Regions from separate parts of the Dokdonella koreensis DS-123 genome, predicted to be linked through region 4. Evidence: riboswitches for the same ligand, from Rfam matches in the RefSeq annotation. Region 4 holds a riboswitch; each other region holds the start of a gene.
The links. Region 4 has a riboswitch for cobalamin ahead of I596_RS11405 (TonB-dependent receptor domain-containing protein). Riboswitches for the same ligand answer to the same signal wherever they lie in the genome.

Region 1 (5,124 bases), 1.6 Mb from region 4:
TCGAACTTGCGCGCGGCCGTGTGCACCATCTGCCGTGCCGCGACCAGCTGGGTGGCCATGTCGGCCAGCTTGAACTGCAGCGCCTGGAACTCGGCCAGCTTCTTGCCGAACTGGCGGCGCTCGCCCATGTAGCGGCGGGCCGCGTCGAGCGCCCCCTGGGCCGCGCCGAGCGAGCAGCTGGCGATGTTGATCCGGCCGCCGTCGAGGCCCTTCATCGCGATCTTGAAGCCCTCGCCTTCGCCGCCGAGCAGGTTCGCCGCCGGCACGCGCACATCGCTGAAGCTGATGCCGCGCGTGGGCTGGCTGTTCCAGCCGAGCTTCTCTTCCTTGCGGCCGTAGGCGATGCCGTCGCTGTCGGCCGGCACCGCGAACGCGCTGATGCCGCGTGCGCCCGGTCCGCCGGTGCGTGCCATCACCACCAGCACGTCGGTCGCGCCGGCGCCGGAGATGAAGGCCTTGGCGCCGTTGAGCACGTAGTGGTTGCCGACGCGCTCGGCGCGCATCGCCAGCGCGGCCGCGTCCGAGCCGGCCCCCGGTTCGGTCAGGCAGTACGAGGCGAGCTTGGCCCCGCTCGCCAGGGCCGGGCCCCAGGCCGCGCGGACGGCGTCACCCGCATGCGCGACGAGCATCCAGGCCGCCATGTTGTGGATGCTGATGAAGGCCGCCGTGGACGGATCGATCGCGGCCAGTTCCTCGAACACGATCGCCGCGTCCAGCCGCGTCAGGCCGGCGCCGCCGGCCGCCTCGGCGATGTAGAGGCCGCAGAAGCCGAGGTCGCCGGCCCTGGCGATCGCTGCGCGCGGGAACGTGCCCTCGGCGTCCCAGCGCGCCGCGTGCGGCGCCAGCTCGGCTCGCGCGAAGTCGCGCGCCGCGGTGCGGAACGCGAGCTGGTCCTCGCCCAGGCCCGGATCAACCGTCGTCGATCGGAAGTCCATGACGGCGGCCGTCATTTGAGGCTGATCGTCGTGTTCACGCCGGCCGCCGGTGCCGTGTCGTCGAACCAGCGCGCGGTGACGGTCTTGGTCTGCGTGTAGAACGTGACGACCTGCTTGCCGTAGGGCCCGAGGTCGCCGAGCTTGGACGCGCGCGAGCCGGTGAACGAGAACAGGGGGACCGGCACCGGGATCGGCACGTTGATGCCGACCTGGCCGACGTCGATGTCCTCCTGGAACCGCCGCGCGGCCGCACCGGACTGGGTGAAGATCGCCGTGCCGTTGCCGTTGGGATTGGCGTTGACGAGCGCGATGGCCTCCTCGAGCGTGTCGGCCGCGAGCAGCACCAGCACCGGGCCGAAGATCTCCTCGTCGTAGATGCGCATGCCCGGCTTCGCGCCGGAGAAGATCGTCGGGCCGACGAAGTTGCCGCGCTCGTAGCCGGGCACCTCGGGCCTGCGGCCGTCGAGTTCCAGCGTCGCGCCCTCGTCCACGCCCGCGGCGATCAGGCCTTCCACGCGCTCGCGCGCGGCGCAGGAAATCACCGGACCGACGTCGGTGCCGGGTTCCACGCCGGCATTGACCTTGAGCGTCCGGGCCTTGGCGACCAGATCGGGAATCCAGGCCCGCGCCGCGCCGACCAGCACCGCGGTGGAGGCCGCCATGCAGCGCTGCCCGGCCGCGCCGAACGCGGCACCGGCCAGGGCGTTGAGGGTCTGTTCCTTGTTGGCGTCGGGCAGCACTACGGCGTGGTTCTTCGCGCCCATCATGCACTGCACGCGCTTGCCGGCCTGCGAGGCGCGCCGGTAGACGTGCGTGCCCACGCGGGTGGAACCGACGAAGGACACTGCCTTGACGTCGGGGTGGTCGCACAGCGCGTTGACGACCGCCTCGCCGCCGTGCACGACGTTGAGCACGCCGGGCGGGATGCCCGCCTCCAGCGCCAGCTCGACCAGGCGCATCGTCACCAGCGGGTCCTGCTCGGACGGCTTGAGCACGAAGGTGTTGCCGGTGGCGATCGCCATCGGGAACATCCACAGCGGGATCATCGCCGGGAAGTTGAACGGCGTGATGCCGGCGCACACGCCCAGCGGCTGCAGCAGCGTGTAGGTGTCCACGCCGCCGGCGACGTTGTTGGCGAACTCGCCGAGCTGCAGGTTGCCGATCGCCGCGGCATGCTCGACGACCTCCAGGCCGCGGAACACGTCGCCCTCGGCGTCGGCCAGCGTCTTGCCCTGCTCGGCGGTCAGGATCGCCGCCAGTTCCTGCAGGTGCGCGCGGATCAGCTGCTGGTACTTCAGGAAGATGCGCGCCCGCGCGCCGATCGGCGTCCGGCGCCAGCTGGCGAAGGCCGCCTGGGCCGCGCCGATCGCGGCGTCGACCTCGTCCGCGGTCGCGAACGGCACGCGTGCGAGTACGGCCTGCGTGGCCGGATCGACCACGTCGCGGAACTCGAGCGAACGGGATGGGACGAATCGGCCGCCGATCAGCAGCTCGACGACGGGGACGGCCGTGGCGGCCGGGCTGGTAGCGTTCATCAGGTTGTGCTCCGTATCGCTCACCCGCGAAGGCGGATGCGAGGAGCACGGACGGGCACGGCACGCGGACGGCAGCTTCAGCCCGTCCGGTTGCCCACCGCATCCGAGGACGAAAGATCCCAGGCCGGTATCCGGGCTTGCGAGCGATGCGGAACGCATCGGCCGATCGCCTTCCCACGCCCGAAGGCGCAGTGGCATTTCGATCGGCCTTGACTCGCTTACCGTTGCGGGGGCAGCGCCGGATTCACACCGGCTTCCCGTTCAACCCTGCGGCGGCAATCGCCGCGGGGCACCTGAGACCGGGGCAGTGTATGCGCTGGCGCGCGACAGCGGCAAGCGGCAGCGGGCGGGACGCTAGGGCGTGTCATCAATCCCCCGGCAGGTCGCGTTGGCCCTGGAAAGTCGTCAGGGGGTGGTGTGTGGCGCCGCGCCTGACTGGCCGTCAGGTCAAGCCGCGCAACGCACGCTGGCGGCTTTCCAGGGCCAACCCGTAGGGCCGCTCTTGCGTGCGCCCGGGACTGCGTCATCGCTCGGGCGTGGACCCACGTCCACTTCCTCCCTCTTCCTTGGCCCGGACGCACGCAAGAACGGCGCGGCCTACCGAGGGATTGATGACACGCCCTAGTCCCGGTCGGTCCGCGTGCCGACCTCGATCAGCTCGCCGTCGTCGCCGATCCGCACCTGCACCTCGATCGGCCGGCAGCATACCGCGCAGTCCTCGACGTAGGCCTGCGAGCCGGCGGAACGATCGATCGTCGTTTCGAAGCCCTCCCCACAGTAAGGGCAGTGGATCACCACGGCTTCAAGCATGGTCGCGCTCCGGCAGGAACAGGGCGATGACATCGTTGAGGAAGCGCTGGCCGTCCACACTGGTGCGCAGCAGGCCCGGCGCGTCGTCGAACCAGCCACGCTGGTGCGCGGCGGCCAGCGGCGCCGCGAGCACCGCCGGCGCAAGCCCGGTGCGCTCGGCGAACTCGCCAGCCGGAACGCCGTCGATCAGGCGCAGCGCGTTCATCATGTACTCGAACGGCAGGTCGGCTGCCACGATCACAGCATCGCCGACGATCCGGCGCGGCGTCGCGGCGTGCTCCAGATATGCACGCGGCGTGCGCTGCTTGGCGCGGCGCCGGACCGTGCCGGCTGCCGCGTCGGTCAGCTTGCCGTGCGCACCGGCACCGATGCCCAGGTAGTCGCCGAAGTGCCAGTAGTTGAGGTTGTGCGCGGCGCGCCGGCCGCCCTGCGCATAGGCCGACACCTCGTACTGCACGTAGCCGGCCTCGGCCAGCCGCTGCTGGCAGTGCTCCTGCATGTCCCAGGCGCTGTCGCTATCGGGCAGCGGCGGCGGTCGCGCCGCGAACAGCGTGTTCGGCTCCAGCGTCAGCTGGTAGTGCGAGACGTGCGGCGGCGCCAGCGCGATCGCCCGGTCGACGTCGGCCCGCGCGCCGGCGAGGTCCTGCTGCGGCAGCGCGTACATGAGGTCGATGTTGATGTTGTCGATGCCGGCCGCACGCGCCTCGCCGATCGCGCGCTCCGCATCGGCCGCGCTGTGGATGCGGCCGAGCCGGTGCAGCATCGCGTCGTCGAAGCTCTGCACGCCGAAGCTGATGCGGTTGACGCCGGCCGCGCGATAGCCGTCGAAGCGGCCGTGCTCGACCGTGCCCGGATTGGTTTCCAGCGTCACTTCGGCGCCGGGCGCCAGGGACAGCCGCGCGGCGACACCGTCGAGGATGCGCCCGATCGCCGCCGGCGCGAACAGGCTCGGCGTGCCGCCGCCGAAGAAGATGCTGGCCAGTGGCCGACCGGGCACGGCAGCACCGAAATCGGCCAGGTCGCGGTCCAGGTCGGCCAGCAGGGCGTCGACGTAGGCCTCCTGCGGGATGCCCTCGCGCACGGCGTGCGAGTTGAAGTCGCAGTAGGGGCACTTCTTCACGCACCACGGGATGTGGACGTAGAGCGAGAGCGGTGGAGCGGTCAGCGGCATCGGGAGCGGGCGTGGCGCCCGGAAACGGGCGGACCCAGGGTGGGGCCGCCAGCGCCGGGGCGCAAGCGGCCGAACGGGAAAGCGGCGCCGTTCCGCGCCGCGCGCCTCAATCGATGCCGAACGACTGCAGGCTGACCGGAAGGCTGGTCACGTGGAACAGCAGTGCGGTGTCGGTCAGGCTGAACTGGCCGCCGAGCCCCGGCGCCGCACCGTCGTAGCTGTAGCTGAAGTCGGCCACGTTGAAGCCGACCTGGCCGGCGAAGCTGACCAGCGTATAGGTGGTGCCGACCGTGGGCAGCACGGCGCCATCGCCGAACGCGAAGTGATAGGTGCCGGTGCCGGTGCGCACCAGGTTGCCGGTCAAGTCGGTGTGGTCCGAATCGCCGTCGTTGGCGCCGAGCCGGTGCCGCACGCTGCCATCCGGCGCCCAGCGCAGCTCGCGCGCCGTGATCGTGCCGGCCCCCGCCGTGGGACCGGGCGCCAGCCGGCCGGCCGCGCCGAGTACGACATCGCCCAGCACCGTGCCGTTGCCGGCCAGGCTGCCCGTGGCGACCGTGACGTCCACGCCGGCCAGTGTCGCCGGAAGGTACAGCGAGCCGCCGTCGATCAGGATGGCGCCGTTGCCGACACCGGCCTGGGCACCGGCCGCGACCAGCACGGCGACGGCGGCGAC
Region 2 (5,124 bases), 2.2 Mb from region 4:
GTTCGACACCTGCGGCTCGATGCATTCGTAGCAGCCGGCGATCGAGGCGATCGTCGCGGTCGGCGCGATCGCGATCAGCAGCGAGTTGCGCAGGCCCTGCGTGCGGATGCGCTCGCGCAGTTCGTTCCAGCGCTCGGCCGGGATCGTCGGGCGCGCCTGCGGCCAGTAGTCGAACTGCAGCTCGCCGCGCGCCGCGCGGCTTTCCTCGAAGCCCGGGTGACGGCCGAGCTCGGCCGCCAGCTCGCAGGAGCTGACCAGCGCGTTGTAGTAGATCTCCTCGGCGATCTGCGAGGACAGCGCCAGCGCCTCGGCCGAGTCGAACGGCAGGCGCAGCTGGAAGAACAGGTCCTGCAGGCCCATCACGCCGAGGCCGACCGGCCGCCACTTGCGGTTGGCGGTGGCGGCGGTGTCGATCGGGTAGAAGTTGATGTCGATGACGCGGTCGAGCTGGCGCACCGCGGTGCGCACGGTGGCGGCGAGCTTGTCGAAGTCGAAGCCGCCGTCGCCGACGTGGCGCGCCAGGTTGATCGAGCCGAGGTTGCAGACCGCGGTCTCGCTGCCGGAGGTGACCTCGAGGATCTCGGTGCACAGGTTCGACAGGTGGACCACGTTCGCCGGCAGCGCGGTCTGGTTGCTGGTCGCGTTGCTGCGGTCCTTGAACGTCATCCAGCCGTTGCCGGTCTGCGCCAGCGTGCGCAGCATGCGCGAGTAGAGCTCGCGCGCCTTGATCGTCTTGACGGCCAGGCCGTCGGCCTCGGCCTGGCGGTAGGCCTGGTCGAACGCCTCGCCCCAGGTGTCGACGAAGTGCGGCACGATCTTCGGGTCGAACAGCGACCAGTCCGCGTCGCGCTCGACGCGCCGCATGAACTCGTCCGGCACCCAGTTGGCCAGGTTCAGGTTGTGCGTGCGGCGCGCCTCGTCGCCGGTGTTGTCGCGCAGCTCGAGGAATTCCTCGATGTCGGCGTGCCAGGTCTCCAGGTAGACGCAGGCCGCGCCCTTGCGCTTGCCGCCCTGGTTGACCGCCGCCACCGAGGCGTCGAGCGTCTTGAGCCACGGCACCAGGCCGTTGGAGTGGCCGTTGGTGCCGCGGATCAGCGAGCCGCGCGAGCGCACGCGCGAGTACGAGAGCCCGATGCCGCCGGCGAACTTGGACAGCTTGGCGACGTCGGCGTACTTGTCGTAGATGCTTTCCAGCGAATCGCCCGGCGAGTCGAGCAGAAAGCACGAGGACAGCTGCTGGTGCGCGGTGCCGGCGTTGAACAGCGTCGGCGAGCTCGGGATGTACTCCAGCGAGGACATCAGCCGGTACAGCTCCAGCGTCTCGCCGATGTCGCCGCCGCCGAGCGCGCAGGCGATGCGCATGAAGAAGTACTGCGGCGTCTCCAGGACCTTGCGCAGCTGCGGATGGCGCAGCAGGTAGCGGTCGTAGACCGTGCGCAGGCCGAAGTACTCGAAGCGGCGCGTGGCCAGCGGGTCGATCGCGTCGTTGAACTTGCGCGCGTTCAGCGCGACGAAGTCGCGCAGGGCGTCGTTGATGACGCCGACCTCGGCGCCGCGGGCGACCGACTGGGAGAACGACTGGATCTCCTGGCCGGCGACCTCCTTGTCGATGTAGGCCGACAGCAGGCGGCCGGCGAGGAAGCCGTACTCGGGCTCCTCGGCGGTGAGCGCGGCGGCGGTGCGGATCGAGAGTTCGTCGAGCTCGCGCGTGCTGGCGCCGTCGTAGAGGCCGCCGATCGTCTTGAGCGCCACGCGCATCGGGTCGACCGCATGCAGGCCCTCGGCGGTGCGCGTCACCGCGCGCACGATCTTGCCGACGTCCACGACCTCGGTCGAGCCGTTGCGCTTGGTCACGCGCATCTGCGCCGGGCTGTGCGGCGGGGTCAGCGCGAAATCGTTCTTGTTGGCGCCGTCGGCCTTGGCGGGCGTGGCGACAACGGGAGATGGGGTGTCGGCATCCGCGGATGCGGGGCGCATATCCAGGGGGTGCATGGGTTTCCTCCGTAGCCTGTCGGGCGACCTGCTCCTCCGCGCAGGAACGATCGGGTTGGCCACCGGGAACGGAAACGTCACCGACGGCACGCGGTCGGGCGTCCCGTCTCGTGACGCATCCTCCCCGCGGAGGCGGCCACCCGCGCCGGCGGGCTGACGATCGGCGTCCGGCGTCTCAAGGGACGCGACGGCAGTCGCAGCCATCCAACGTGTCGGCAGGTCTTCGGGCTTGTGGACGTGGGCCTTCCGGCTCGCCTAGTTTCCGCCGCTTCCCAGTCCCGACGGACCAGTGCTGAACGCGGATTTCGTTTCCACTTACCGCTGCGGGGCAGCTCCGGTCTCGCACCGGATTCCCTATTAAGCCGGCTGGACCGTTAGGTCCGGCGGGCACCGACGAACACAAGCTATTGTGGTCGCCGGTGCATGTCAACCGATTATTTTGTGCCTCGCATCTTGCTTTTTGCGGAGGCCGCGCGGGGCGCGGGTTTGCCGGCATCCGGTGCCGGTCAGCGCGGCGGCGGCTCGAAACCGTCGCGGAACAGGGCGTCTTCCGCGGCCAGGCACAGGCCCACCGCGGCCACCGCGAGCGGTTCGGCCAGGGCCGGCATCGGGTTGGCCACCAGGTCCGGCAGCGGCCGCAGCTCGGGCGCCCATCCGGCCAGCTCGACGGGGGTGTCCGTGGTCGGCGTGAAGCCGGCGTAGTGGTCCTCGCCGCAGACCAGGCCGGCACCCGCGGTGGCGAGGTCGACCGTATGGACGGTCTCGAAGACGAAGACCTTCTCGCCGCTGCGGCTGGCGCCGAGCGCCAGCAGGGCCCGGCCGCCGGCCACGGCGATCGCGCCGCTCGGGAAGCTGCCGTTGTCGGTCAGGTAGCGGCGCTGGCCGCGCAGCGCCAGGTCCGCGTCCAGGCGCATCAGCACGGTGCCGGTGTGCTGCGCCTCGCCGTTGGCTTCGCCGTAGAGCCAGACGCTGCCGTCGTGGACGGCGCTGTCGATGGCGTTGAAGAACGGCACCAGCACGCGCGCCGGCGCCGGAGCCAGGTCGGCGCCGACGCGCTGGAGGTAGAAGAAGTTGGGGCCGAACGCGGTACGGCGGCCGGTGATCACCCAGCCGCCGTCGGGGTGCGGCAGCAGCGCCAGCGCACGGGCGCGGATCCCGGCGCTGCCCGGGTGGCCGATCAGGCGGGCGCCGCGCAGCGTGCCGCCTTTGCTGATGCTGACCAGGCCGTCGCCGCTCTCGACGCTGACCGGGCCGGTCCGCCGCGCCGTCTCCAGCAGCAGCACGTCGTGGCCGTCGTCGCCGGTCTGCCAGTCGACCACGCGCTCCTGGTCGGCGGTGCCGAGCGTATAGGCGGACAGCACGCTGCCGTCGGCCGGGTCGATCGTCGCCAGCAGGCCGTCGCCGGTACCGAACACGCCGTCGACCGATCGCTGCACCTCGCCGAGCACCCGCACGGCACTGCCCGGGGAGGCGGGTGTCTTGAGGCGCACGGACTCGAACGAGGCCTGCGGCAGGTTCAGGCGCACGCTCCAGACCGGCAGCAGGTCTGCATCCAGGCGCGTCACGAACAAGCGCCGCGGTCCGGCCGAATCGTCGTATTCGAGGCTGGCGGCGAGGACGTCGCCGTCGCCGAGGGCGACCAGCGATTGCGGTACCTGGGCGTGTCCGGCGTTGCTGGGCAGGGCGCGGGCGGCCAGCCGGGCGCCGTCGCGATCGCGCGCGACCAGGTACAGCGCCTCGTGCAGGGTCTCGTCGAGCCGCGCGCCGAGCGTGACCCAGCTGCCGTCGCCGCGGACCGCCGCGCCGGCGACCCGCACCTCGAGGTCGCCGGGCGCGAGCGCGATGCTGTCGTGGAAGAGGGCGGCCTTGCCGGCGTGGACGGTCGACGGGCCCGACAGCACGAGTCCCAGGCTGCCGGCGAGAATCAGGTGTTTCATCGGGAAGACTCCTCGGGTGGGATCGGCGTCGCCTGCCGCGAATGCAGCGGCGGTATCCGACCAGGACGGATTCCGGCGCCCGATCCACTCAGGGGCCGTCGCGTGCCGGTCGGGTCGATCCGGCCGGGCGCGGCGTTCGCCGCGGCCGGCGATGCGGCTATGCTGGGCGCCGACCGTCACCGGCGTGCGCATGCTCAACAAGCTCTGGCTCGGCTTCTTCCTGACCGCGGCGGTGGCCGCGCTGGCGCGCTGGCTGTTCGGCGGCGACGGGACCGTGTTCGCGGCGATGGTCGGCAGCCTGTTCGACATGGCGCGGCTGTCGGTCGAGGTCATGGTGCTGCTGTTCGGCACGCTGACGCTGTGGCTGGGCTTCCTGCGCATCGCCGAACAGGCCGGCCTGGTCGCCGCGCTGGCGCGCCTGCTCGGCCCGCTGTTCGCGCGGCTGATGCCGGAGGTGCCGCGCGACCATCCGGCGATCGGCCTCATCACGCTGAACTTCGCCGCCAACGCGCTGGGCCTGGACAACGCGGCCACGCCGATCGGCCTGCGCGCGATGCGCGAGCTGCAGTCGCTGAACCCGGCACCCGAGACCGCCAGCAACGCGCAGATCCTGTTCCTGGTGCTCAACGCCTCGTCGCTGACGGTGCTGCCGGTGTCGATCTTCATGTACCGGGCGCAGCAGGGTGCGGCCGATCCGACCCTGGTCTTCCTGCCGATCCTGCTGGCGACCAGCGCCTCGACCCTGGCGGGCCTGCTGGCGGTGGCGGCGGTCCAGCGGCTGCGGCTGTGGGACCCGGTGGTGCTGGCGTTTCTCGGTGCCGGCGCGGTGCTGCTGGGCGGCTTCATCGCGGTGCTGGCGACGCTGTCGGCGGCGGCGCTCGCGGCGCTGTCGTCGCTGCTCGGCAACCTCGTGCTGTTCGCGATCGTCGTCGCGTTCCTGGTCGCCGGCGCGGTGCGCCGTGTGCCGGTCTACGAGAGTTTCGTCGAAGGGGCGCGGCAGGGGTTCGAGGTCGCCCGGGACCTGCTGCCGTACCTGGTGGCGATGCTCTGCGCGGTCGGCGTGCTGCGGGCGTCCGGGGCGCTGGACCTGGCGCTGGACGGCATCCGCTGGCTGGCGACGGTCGCCGGCGCCGACACGCGCTTCGTCGACGCGATGCCCACTGCCCTGGTCAAGCCGTTCTCCGGCAGCGCCGCG
Region 3 (5,124 bases), 2.2 Mb from region 4:
CGCCGGCTCGTCGATCTGGATCACGCCGATGCCGGCGGCCTCCAGGTCCAGCACCTCCTCGCGCAGCGCCAGCGCGATCTGCCGGCAGGTCTGCGCGCGCGGCTGGTCGTCGCGCACGAACGACCACTGCAGCACGGTCACCGGACCGGTCAGCATGCCCTTCATCGGCCGCGTGGTCAGCGACTGCGCATAGGCCGACCAGCGCACCGTCATCGGCTGCGGACGCCGGACGTCGCCGTAGATGATCGGCGGCTTCACGCAGCGCGAGCCGTAGCTCTGCACCCAGCCGTTGCGCGTGAACGCGAAGCCGTCGAGCTGCTCGCCGAAGTACTCCACCATGTCGTTGCGCTCGAACTCGCCGTGCACCAGCACGTCCAGGCCGATCGCTTCCTGGATGCGCACGCACTGCTCGGTCTGCGCCTCCAGGAAGGCCTCGTAGTCGCGGTCCGGCAAGGTGCCGGCCTTGTTGCGCGCACGCGCCTCGCGGACCTCGCCCGTCTGCGGGAACGAACCGATCGTCGTCGTCGGGAACGGCGGCAGGCCCAGGCGTCGTGCCTGCTCGACCCGGCGCGTCGCGTAGTCGGAGCGGCGCCGGCTGAGCGCCGCGTCGATTCCGGCGACGCGGGCGGCGACCTCGGCCCGGTGGACCAGCGGCGACAGGCGCCGCGCGGTCAGCGTCGCCCGCGCCGCGGCCAGTGCGGCGTCGGCCGCCTCGCTGCCGTCCAGCGCATCGGCGATGACGCGCAGTTCCTCGATCTTCTGGCGCGCGAAGGCCAGCCAGCTGCGCAGCGAGGGGTTGAGGCCGTTCTCGGACGCGACATCGACCGGGACGTGCAGCAGCGAGCACGACGGCGCCAGCCACACGCGCTCCGCCCCGATCCGGTCGCGCGCACGGCGTGCCAGCGCCAGTGCCGCATCGAGATCGGCACGCCAGATGTTGCGGCCGTCCACCAGGCCGAGCGACAGCACGCGCTCCGGCGGCAGCGTGGCGAGTACGCCGTCGAGCTGCTCCGGCGCACGCACCAGATCCAGGTGCAGGCCCTCGACCGGCAGGCCGGTCGCCAGCGCGAGGTTGTCGCCGAGCCCGCCGAAGTAGGTCGCCAGCAGCAGTCGCGGGCGATCGGCGCCGGCCAGCACCGCATACGCGTGGCGATAGGCGGCCTGGGCCGCGGCGTCCAGGTCCAGCACCAGGCAGGGCTCGTCGATCTGCACCCAGCCGGCGCCGGCCGCCTTGAGCCGGCCGAGCAGCTCGGCATAGGCCGGCAGCAGGCGATCGAGCAGGGCCAGGCGGTCGCTGCCGTCGACGGTCTTGGACAGCAGCAGGAAGCTGACCGGCCCGATCAGCACCGGACGCGCGTCCAGTCCCTGCGCGCGCGCCTCGGCGAATTCGGCCAGCGGCTTGTCGCCGCGCAGGCCGAACGCCTGGCCAGCCTGCAGCTCCGGCACCAGGTAGTGGTAGTTGGTGTCGAACCACTTGGTCATTTCCAGCGCGGGACGGTCGATGCCGTCACGCTGCACGCCGCGGGCCAGCGCGAAGTAGCCGGCCAGCGGGTCGGCATCGGCCAGCGGGCGCGCCGCCGCCGGGATCGCGTCGAATCCGAATGCGGTGTCGAGCATCGGGTCGTACAGCGAGAAGTCGTTGCACGGCACCGTGTCGGCGCCGGCCTCCTTCAGCAGCGCCCAGTGACGGCGGCGCAGCCGCGCCGCCGTCGCGGCCAGCTCCTCGGCGGATACCTCGCCGCGCCAGTGCGCCTCCAGCGCACGCTTGAGTTCGCGCTTGGCCCCGATGCGGGGAAAACCCAGGCAAGTAACAGTGGTCATCGTTGCAATTCCTCGTGTGCAGGTGCGAATGCGATACACAGAGGAACGAAGGAAACGGCGCACCGGAACCTCCGGCTTGCGAACCGGAACCGCCACGCCGGCGACCTTCGCCCCCACGGGCGATCCGGAGCCGGCACGGTGGGCGCGCGGGCACGACGCATCCGGCGCCGCAGGACGCGGCGCGCAGGGACGACACGCGCTGCGCTGCGTGCGCGGCACGTCATGCCCGTGACGCCTCCCCGCGGAGGCCCCAGGTCGAAAACGAAAGGCAGGCGCCTTCCGGCCGAGGCAGGTCTTCGGGCTCGTGGACAGGGGCCGGGGGGCCCGCCTAGTGGCCGTCGCTTCCCGGAGCCGGGGCTCCAGTGCATGGAACGGCGGTCGTTTCCACATACCGCTGCGGGGCAGCGCCGGATTCGCACCGGCTTCCCTTTTCATTTCATCTTTCTATTCGGATAAAAAGATGAAAACCACGACGGCGTGGATGGTGGCCGTCTAGACGGCCAAAGTCAATCGCCGTCATGCCCGGCGGCGGCGTGATGGCCCGCCGGACCGGATCGCCGCCCCGGCACCGCGTCGCGCGGCGCCGGGGCCTTCACGCAGCGGGGTGTCCTTGGCCGCGATGGCGAAGACAGGGTAAGTTGCGCGACCGACGCCGGGTTGCCGGACCAGACAATGACCGTACCTGACCGCGCCGGCGACGCGCGGATGCCGTCCTTCGGGCCGTCCCCGCCGCATGCCGACGCACGCCGGCCACGCCGCGCCCCGGCCGGCACGGCCACGCACGCGTTCCCGCCATGCCGCCGCCGCGCGATGCACGGCCGCCCGCCCTTGCCGCGCCCCCGATGAAACTGCTGCGCACGCTGTTCGACGGCTTCACCCTGGCCCTGATCGCCACCGTGGCGCTGGCCTCGCTGCTGCCGTGCGAGGGACGCGCCGCGGTGTTCTTCGACCGGCTCACGATCGCCGGCATCGCGCTGCTGTTCTTCCTGCACGGCGCGCGCCTGTCGCGCGATGCGATCATCGCCGGCCTGCTGCACTGGAAGCTGCACCTGGTGGTGCTGCTGACCACCTTCGTCGTGTTCCCGCTGGTGGGCCTGGCCTTCCGGCCGCTGGCGGGTACGCTGCTGCCGGCCGACCTGGCGCTGGGCCTGCTGTTCCTGTGCTGCCTGCCGTCCACGGTGCAGTCGTCGATCGCGTTCACGGCGATCGCGCGCGGCAACGTGCCCGCCGCGGTCTGCAGCGCGTCGGCGTCGAACCTGCTCGGCGTGTTCGCCACGCCGCTGCTGGTCGCGCTGCTGGTCGCCGCGCAGGGCAGCACCGGCTCGCCGGTGAAGGCGATCGGCGACATCGTGCTGCAGCTGCTGGTGCCGTTCGTCGCCGGCCACCTGCTGCGGCCCTGGATCGGCGCCTGGGTGGCCCGCTGGCGCCGGCTGCTGGCCTATACCGATCGCGGCACCATCCTGCTGGTGGTCTACGTCGCCTTCAGCGAATCGGTCGCGGAAGGTCTCTGGCGCCAGGTGCCGCCGCCGTCGCTGCTGGCCGTGCTCGCCTGCGTCGTGCTGCTGCTCGCGCTGATGCTGGCACTCACGACCTGGGGAAGCCGCCTGCTCGGCTTCGCCAAGGAGGACGAGATCACGATCGTCTTCTGCGGCACCAAGAAGAGCCTCGCCACCGGCGTGCCGATGGCCAAGATCCTGTTCGCCGGCCATCCGGGCCTGGGCATGATCGTGCTGCCGATCATGCTGTTCCATCAGTTGCAGCTGATGGCCTGCGCGGTGATCGCACAGCATTACGCGCGGCGCCCGGGCGCGTCCGACCCACCGCGGCCGCGGACCGGCACGGCCCCCTGAGCCGGACCGGCGACCGGCACCCGGCCGCGGTGACGCCCGCCGCTGGCGGCGCACGCGCGCCGCGGTTCCGGCCCCGCAACGGGCGCCGTCCGTTGCACGAACGCTTTCGTGAGCGTCCTGCAGCCACCCGGCACGCCGGCTACACTGCGGCCGATGTCCGCCGCCCCTCCCATCCTGCGCTTCGGCGCCTACCGCATCGATCCGGCCACGCGTGAGCTCTACCGCGCCGGCCGGCTGCTGGTGCTGTCGCCGCGGATGTTCGACTGCCTGGCCTGGCTGCTCGAGCACCGCGAACGGGCGGTCGGCCGCGACGAACTGAGTGCAGCGGTCTGGGGCCGGACCGACGTCACCGATGCCCAGATCGACCAGCTGATCCGCAAGGTACGCCGCGCGGTCGGCGACAGCGGCAGCGACCAGGAGATCATCCGGACGATCCCGCGCTTCGGCTACCGCTGGGTCGCCGAGGTGCAACCGGTGGAGGCGCTGGAGGCCGCGGACGCCGCGCGGACGCCGGCGCCGGCACGCGATCCGGCACCGCCGCGGCGGCCGTGGGTGCTGGTCGGAGCCGTCCTGGCCGCCGGCGTCGCCCTGGCGGTCGCGCTGCGCCTGGCACTGGTCGCGCCGGCACCGGACACCGCGCCGCCGGACGCGGCCGCGACGGACGCCGCCACGGCGCCGCGACGGATCGAGGGCATCGCCGTCCTGCCGGTCAGCGTCGACGCGGCGGCCGACAGCGAATGGAACTGGCTGCGCCTCGGGCTGATGGACCTGATCGGATCGCGGCTGCGCGAATCGGGACTGACCGTCATCCCGGCCGACAACGTGCTGGCATTGACCGGCAACGGAACCGTGGCTGCCGATCCGGCCGCCGTGCAGGCGGCCACTGGCGTCCGCTACGTGGTCGTCCCGTCGCTGCGGCGGATCGCCGGCGGCTGGCGACTGCACCTGGATCTGTCCGATCGCGACGGCGCGGCGCGCGAAGTGGAAGCCCATGCCGACGAAGCGGCGATCAGCGCACGCGCGGCCACCGACCGGCTGCTGGTACTGCTGGGCCAGCCGCAGGTGGCCGACGTCCGCAACCGGGAGCCGCCCGGGGCCGACGTGCTGGTGTCGCGCATCGACGCGGCGATCTACGGCCGCGACTACGAATCCGCGCGCCGCCTGATCGAGTCCGCCCCGCCGGACCTGCAGGCGCAGCCGCCGCTGCTGCTGCGCCTGGCCGAGATCACGCGCGTCGGCGGCGACATCGATCGCGCCCGCACGCTGTTCCAGGCCGTGCTCGACAATCCGGCGCAGGCCCCGCTGGACGTGTGGACGCACGGCGACGCGCTGCACGGCCTGGTCGTCATCCTGACCCAGGTCCAGCAGACGGACGCGGCGCTGGCGCGGCTCGACGAGCTGGTCCAGCTGGCGCGCAGCAACGACCAGCCGCTGATCTACGGCCGCGCGCTGA
Region 4 (5,124 bases):
TCACGGTATTGAGCAGCTTGCGTGCCGGATGCTCGGACTGCGTGAAGAAGCCCGGGTCGGCCAGGGCGACGCGCATCAGCGGCAGCTGCATCCGCGCCAGCAGGTCCTGTGCGGTCTCGCCCAGCCCGGTCTCGCGTGACAGGTGCCCGAACAGCATGCCGACCAGGTCGATGGTGTCGCCGTCCTCCCGGCTCAGCGCCAGCGGCTGGCCGTCGCTGCCCATCTGGCGCAGCTGCGCGACCAGGTCGCGCTTGAGATGCGTGACGCCGCGCGATCCGAGGCCGGCACCGGCCGTCTGCCGCGTGCTCCGCTCCTGCAGGCGATGCAGTGCGGACTGCACCGCGCGGGCATCGGCCACGCCCGGCCCGCCGGAAGACGCGCGCGCGGCCGGGGCCGGCACCTCGCCGTTGAGCAAGCCGCGAAGATGCGTGTAGAGCCGCAGCGAATCGGCCGAACCGGCGAGCCCGTCGCCGCTGGCCGGCGCAGCGGCCGCAGCCGGCGGCGCGGACGGCACCGGATCCGCGGCCGGAGCCGGCACGGGCGCGGTGCGCGCATCGGCCGTCTCGCTGGCGACGGGCGGCGGCGCTTCGCTCGCCCGCGCCGGCGCGCGTCGGGGCCGCAGTCCCGGCAGGATGCGCTGCTCGACGAACCAGTCGTTGATCGCTGCGTAGTAGCCACCCGCCGACGCCATCGCGTTGCGGTCGAACAAGCGGTAGACCATCACGCGCTGGGCGGCGGTCAGGTCGAGCGGCTCGATCGCGTCGCGCAGTGCCTCGGCCAGGCGGCCCGGGCCGATCGGAAGGCGGCCGGCGCCGATGATCGGCGACGCGGCCAGAACGGCGAAGCGATGGCCGAGCAGGAACAAGGCTTCGGCATGCCGCGTCTCGCCGCGCGTGGCGATGTTCTGCAGGGCCAGTTCTTCCTCGAGCAGGCCCTGGTCGACCAGTTCGAGCGACGCCGGACGCGGGATCGGCGCCGGATCGCCGGCATCCTGCGGTGCCGGTGCCGAGCCCTCCAGTTCCGCCAGGGCCGACTCGATCGACTGCACGAAACGATCGGTCAACGCGGCCTGCTCGCGCCGCAGCACGCCCAGCAGATCGAGGGTTGCGGCACGGTCCTCGCCGCCGCGTCCGGTCTCGCCGTGCTGCAGGTCCTGGCCCAGGCCATCGAACGCGGTCTTGAGACCGGCCCCCAGGTGCGTCGCGCTGCGCTGCACGATCCCCGACAGCACCGCCTGTGCCCGCCGCGAGAGCCGCTGGCAATCGGCCAGTTTCCGTAGCGGCGCACGTGCGCGCTCGCGCGCCGGAAAGCCTTGCGAGTGCCTCATGTCTACGTCCATGCCCCCTGACGGATACGCGGGGCATTCTGGCATGCGCCTACGGCGCACGGAAGCTGCAGCGCGGCGCTCCCGTGCGCCTCCCGGCTCAGCGCTGGGGCTGCCAGATCACCTCGACGAAGCCGGACCGGCCCGGCGTGTTGTAGCCGTGGGCCAGCTCGTAGTCGCGGCCGGTCAGGTTCTCGATGCGGGCGGCCAGGCTCCACGACGAGGTCAGCGCCAGCGAGCCGCGCAGGTTGACCAGCGTGTAGGACGGCAGCTCGATCCCGCCGACGTCGTCGCGATGGCCCGCGTAGAGCACTTCCACGCCCGCCCGGGCACGGTCGCCGAAGCGGCGCTCGAGGCGGCCGGAGAGCTTCTGCTTGGGCCGGCGCAGGAGTTCGGTGTCGGTATCCGCGTTGCGCGCGTCCTGCCAGGTGTAGCTGCCGTGGACCAGCCAGTCGCCGAAGCCGCCGTCGTAGCCGAGCTCGCTGCCGTCGATCTTCGCGCGGGCGATGTTCTCGGCCTGGAAGTCCGGACCGGTGAAGCTGATCAGGTTGCGCACCTTGGTCGAGTACAGGCTGGCCTTGAAGCGGTGCTGCTCGGCCGGCGAGAACTCGATGCCCAGCTCGGTGCTGCGCGACTTCTCCGGATTCAGGTCCGGGTTGCCGGCGTACATGCCGCCGAAGCCCGGCGAGTACTGCTCGTTCAGCGTCGGCCCGCGGAAACCCTGGCCGTAGCTGAGGTAGGCGCGCAGCCGCTCGGTGAAGCGCCAGCCGATCGCCGCCGAGCCGGTGGTGGCGTCGCCGAACACGCTGTTGTCGTCCTGCCGCAGCGAGACCTCGCTGTCGAACCGCCCGAATCCGCCCTGCCAGCCGGCATAGACGCCGGTGTTGTCGCGGCTCTTCTTGTAGCTCGGCAACCCGCTGAAGGTGTCGCGGCTCTCGCCCTGCTCGTGCAGGTAGTCGATGCCCGCGACCAGGCTCTGCGTTTCGGCCAGCGCGTAGCTGGCCTGCCAGCCGGCCGTCTCGCGGCGGGTCCGGAACAGCGTGAAATAGGCCGGTGTCTCGTAGTCCTCGCGCGCGCTGCCGAGGGTGAGCGCATGCTGCCAGCGCTCGCCCAGCCGGCCGCCGAGCGACACGCGGGCGGCCTGCTCGGTGAAATCGGAACTGCCGCCGGCGAAGTCCACCTCGCCCTGGCTGCGCAGCAGGACCGCGTCGAGCGTCTGCGTGCCGATCTGCACGTCGCCCTGCGCGGCCAGGTGCTGGTTCTCCATGCCGTGGTCCTTCGGCTCGTAGGCGAAGCCGTCGCGGTTCTGGCTCGGGAAACCCTCGTAGTCGCGCGCACCCACCTGCACGCTGAAGCCGCCGCGATCGCCGCGGCCGCCGACGCCGACCGCCGCATTGGCGTCGCCGTAGGTGCCGTAGCCGAGTGACACCCGCGGCCCTTCGAGCTTGCGCGTGAAGATCTGCACGACGCCGCCGATCGCATCGGAGCCCCAGTAGCTCGCACGCGGCCCCCGCACGATCTCGATGCGCTCGACCGCTCCCAGCGGCAGCGTCTCCCAGGTGAAGACGCCAGTGCCCAGCGCGGCGACACGGATGCCGTCGACCAGCACCAGCACGTGGTTGTTGTTGGTGCCGCGCAGGAACACCGAGGTCTGGCTGCCCGGTCCGCCGGTCCGCGCGATGTCCACGCCCGCCTCCAGGCGCAGCAGGTCGCTGACGTCGCGAGCGACGCTGGCGTCGATGTCCTCGCGCGTGATGACGCTGACGTCGGCAAGGGTGGCGTCGACCGTGCGCGCGATGCGCGAGGCGGTGACGATGACTTCCGGTTGGGTCTCCATCTCGGCCCATGCCGGGCCGGCGAGCCCGGCCAGTACGGCCAGGGACACAGGGGTGATACGCAGCATCGGTGATTCCTCCCGCAACGCGCAGATGCAAAAAGCCAGGATCGCGGGGGAGCAGCGACAAGCCGGGCCGGCGCACGGCCGCCCGAGCCCGCCCGTTGCCCGCCGCAACGCTGGAGCCGGGGACGGCGAGCGTCCCGCATCGGGCCGGTCTCCGGACTCGCAAGCGATGCCGTGGCATCGGCCGGCCCGCCTTCCCGCGCATCGCGCAGTGGCGTCTGGACCGGCGGAACTTGCTTACCGTTGCGGGGGCAGCACCGGAATTGCCGGCACGTGCGTTTGCACGGCCAGGCGCACCGGTTTCCCGTTTCATCCCGCGGTGGCGGGACACCCAAAGCGGGGCGGAGTGTAGTGGCGCCCCCCTGTGCGCCGCAACAATCACCGGAACATCCCCTCTAGGCGACGGCACCGCGCGGGTGCCGTCGCGGCCGCACGCCGGGCGCCCGCGGAACACGCGCGGCGTCCGGCCGGCGCAGCGGCGTGGACCCGGACCACGCGGCGCGCGATGCCGGTTTCCGGGCCACGCAGGATGGGCCGCCGCGACCGCGAAGGGAGCCGTCAACCGGACCGGCGACGTCTCACCGGTCCGGTTCGAAGTCGCCGGCGAAGATGCGCTCGCGCAGCAGCCCGACGTCGGCGAGCACGGCCCGATCCAGCGCCGAGAGGTCATAGCGCGTTCCGCGGTAGAAGACGACGCCGTTCATCAGCTGGTCGATCAGGCCGCCGGCGCCGCGCAGCACGGCGTCCGCCGACGGCGGCGCGTCGATCGACATCGGCAACCCGCACGCCGCAATCGGCACCGGCGCACCACCGGCCCAGCGCACCGGGGCCGGCACGGCCGCTGGCCGGCCGGTCCGCAGCACCGGGTTGGCCCAGTGCGTGTTGTTACCGGTGGTCAGGTCGGGCGCCACGCCCCAGGCCTGCGTCGCCGCCGGGCCGGCGAACAGCGTCGGCGCGCCCGGCATCATCCAGCGATCGAACGTGGACCAGTAGGTGGCCGGCGGTTGGCCGGTGGTGAGGTCGGCCCAGCCGTTGTAGGCCAGCACGTGGCCGAGCTCGTGCAGCGCGACGCTGAAGGCATCGGTGCGGTTGGCCGGCACCGGCGCGATGCGCAGGACTGGGTCCGGATCGAACCACAGCTCGTTGCGCAGGTAGTTGAGGCCGAACGTCACGATGCCGTCGGCGTCGGCGCCGTTCACGTCGACACCGGTGCGCAGCTTGTGTGCCGCCCCCTGCTCGAACGTGTCGCGCCCGCCGAAGACGCCGACGAAGGCCGTGGCGGCACTGGCGCCGTTGGCGGTAGGGACATCGGCGATCGCCACGCGGATCGCGATCGTGACCGGCGCGGTCGCGCCGAGCGCCTGCGACCAGCGCCGCCCGGCTTCCCGCAGGTGGGTGGCGACCGCGGCCCGCTCCGCCGGCTGCAGTACATCGGCACTGGGGTCGAACGTGATGTCGAAGGTGGCTTGCGCCGCCGCCGGGCCGGTGGCCGCGGCCACCAGCGCGAACAGTATCGGGACACGGTGCATGGACGATTCCCCCCAAGGAAACCCGGAACGGCCGGCGTGAACCGGACCTGGCACGTCGAACACGTCGTGGCGGCCGGCCGGCACGGCGGTCCGGCGGCACCGGCCCCCGGATGTCCGCGGGCCACGACGCGATCTTCCTGTCCTGCCTCAGGCGCAGAACGGCGGCGCGATGACGCACGGCACCGCGCGGCGAGATCAGCGCGCGCGCCGCCGCGGCGTTCCGCTCGGCCGCCCTCCGACACCCGGGCGGTCGCGCAGCACCCGCAGGGCCAGCCCTTCCAGCCGGCGCGGGCCGCCGCTGCCGTGCTGGCTCGCCAGCCGGTGCAGGCGGCCCCTGCGCCAGACGTCGAACACCCGCGGATCGATATACG

Region 1: it holds a riboswitch for cobalamin, as region 4 does, so the genes downstream of both, I596_RS04705 (CoA-acylating methylmalonate-semialdehyde dehydrogenase) here and I596_RS11405 (TonB-dependent receptor domain-containing protein) in region 4, are expected to answer to the same signal.
Region 2: it holds a riboswitch for cobalamin, as region 4 does, so the genes downstream of both, I596_RS02065 (ribonucleoside-diphosphate reductase subunit alpha) here and I596_RS11405 (TonB-dependent receptor domain-containing protein) in region 4, are expected to answer to the same signal.
Region 3: it holds a riboswitch for cobalamin, as region 4 does, so the genes downstream of both, metE (5-methyltetrahydropteroyltriglutamate--homocysteine S-methyltransferase) here and I596_RS11405 (TonB-dependent receptor domain-containing protein) in region 4, are expected to answer to the same signal.

The regions. Positions count from the first base shown of each region.
Region 1 is NZ_CP015249.1:1,202,079-1,207,202, reverse strand. It holds gene I596_RS04710 (acyl-CoA dehydrogenase family protein) at 1-935, opposite strand, end outside; gene I596_RS04705 (CoA-acylating methylmalonate-semialdehyde dehydrogenase) at 947-2,470, opposite strand; cobalamin riboswitch at 2,576-2,782, opposite strand; gene I596_RS04700 (CPXCG motif-containing cysteine-rich protein) at 3,092-3,280, opposite strand; gene hemW (radical SAM family heme chaperone HemW) at 3,273-4,451, opposite strand; gene I596_RS04690 (hypothetical protein) at 4,558-5,124, opposite strand, start outside.
Region 2 is NZ_CP015249.1:538,661-543,784, forward strand. It holds gene I596_RS02065 (ribonucleoside-diphosphate reductase subunit alpha) at 1-1,992, opposite strand, end outside; cobalamin riboswitch at 2,190-2,402, opposite strand; gene I596_RS02070 (hypothetical protein) at 2,499-3,929, opposite strand; gene I596_RS02075 (nucleoside recognition domain-containing protein) at 4,081-5,124, shown strand, end outside.
Region 3 is NZ_CP015249.1:531,219-536,342, reverse strand. It holds gene metE (5-methyltetrahydropteroyltriglutamate--homocysteine S-methyltransferase) at 1-1,821, opposite strand, end outside; cobalamin riboswitch at 2,092-2,308, opposite strand; gene I596_RS02050 (bile acid:sodium symporter family protein) at 2,664-3,671, shown strand; gene I596_RS02045 (winged helix-turn-helix domain-containing protein) at 3,780-5,124, shown strand, end outside.
Region 4 is NZ_CP015249.1:2,805,550-2,810,673, forward strand. It holds gene I596_RS11400 (DUF1631 family protein) at 1-1,327, opposite strand, end outside; gene I596_RS11405 (TonB-dependent receptor domain-containing protein) at 1,425-3,227, opposite strand; cobalamin riboswitch at 3,353-3,574, opposite strand; gene I596_RS11410 (hypothetical protein) at 3,803-4,753, opposite strand; gene I596_RS11415 (DNA topoisomerase IB) at 4,949-5,124, opposite strand, start outside.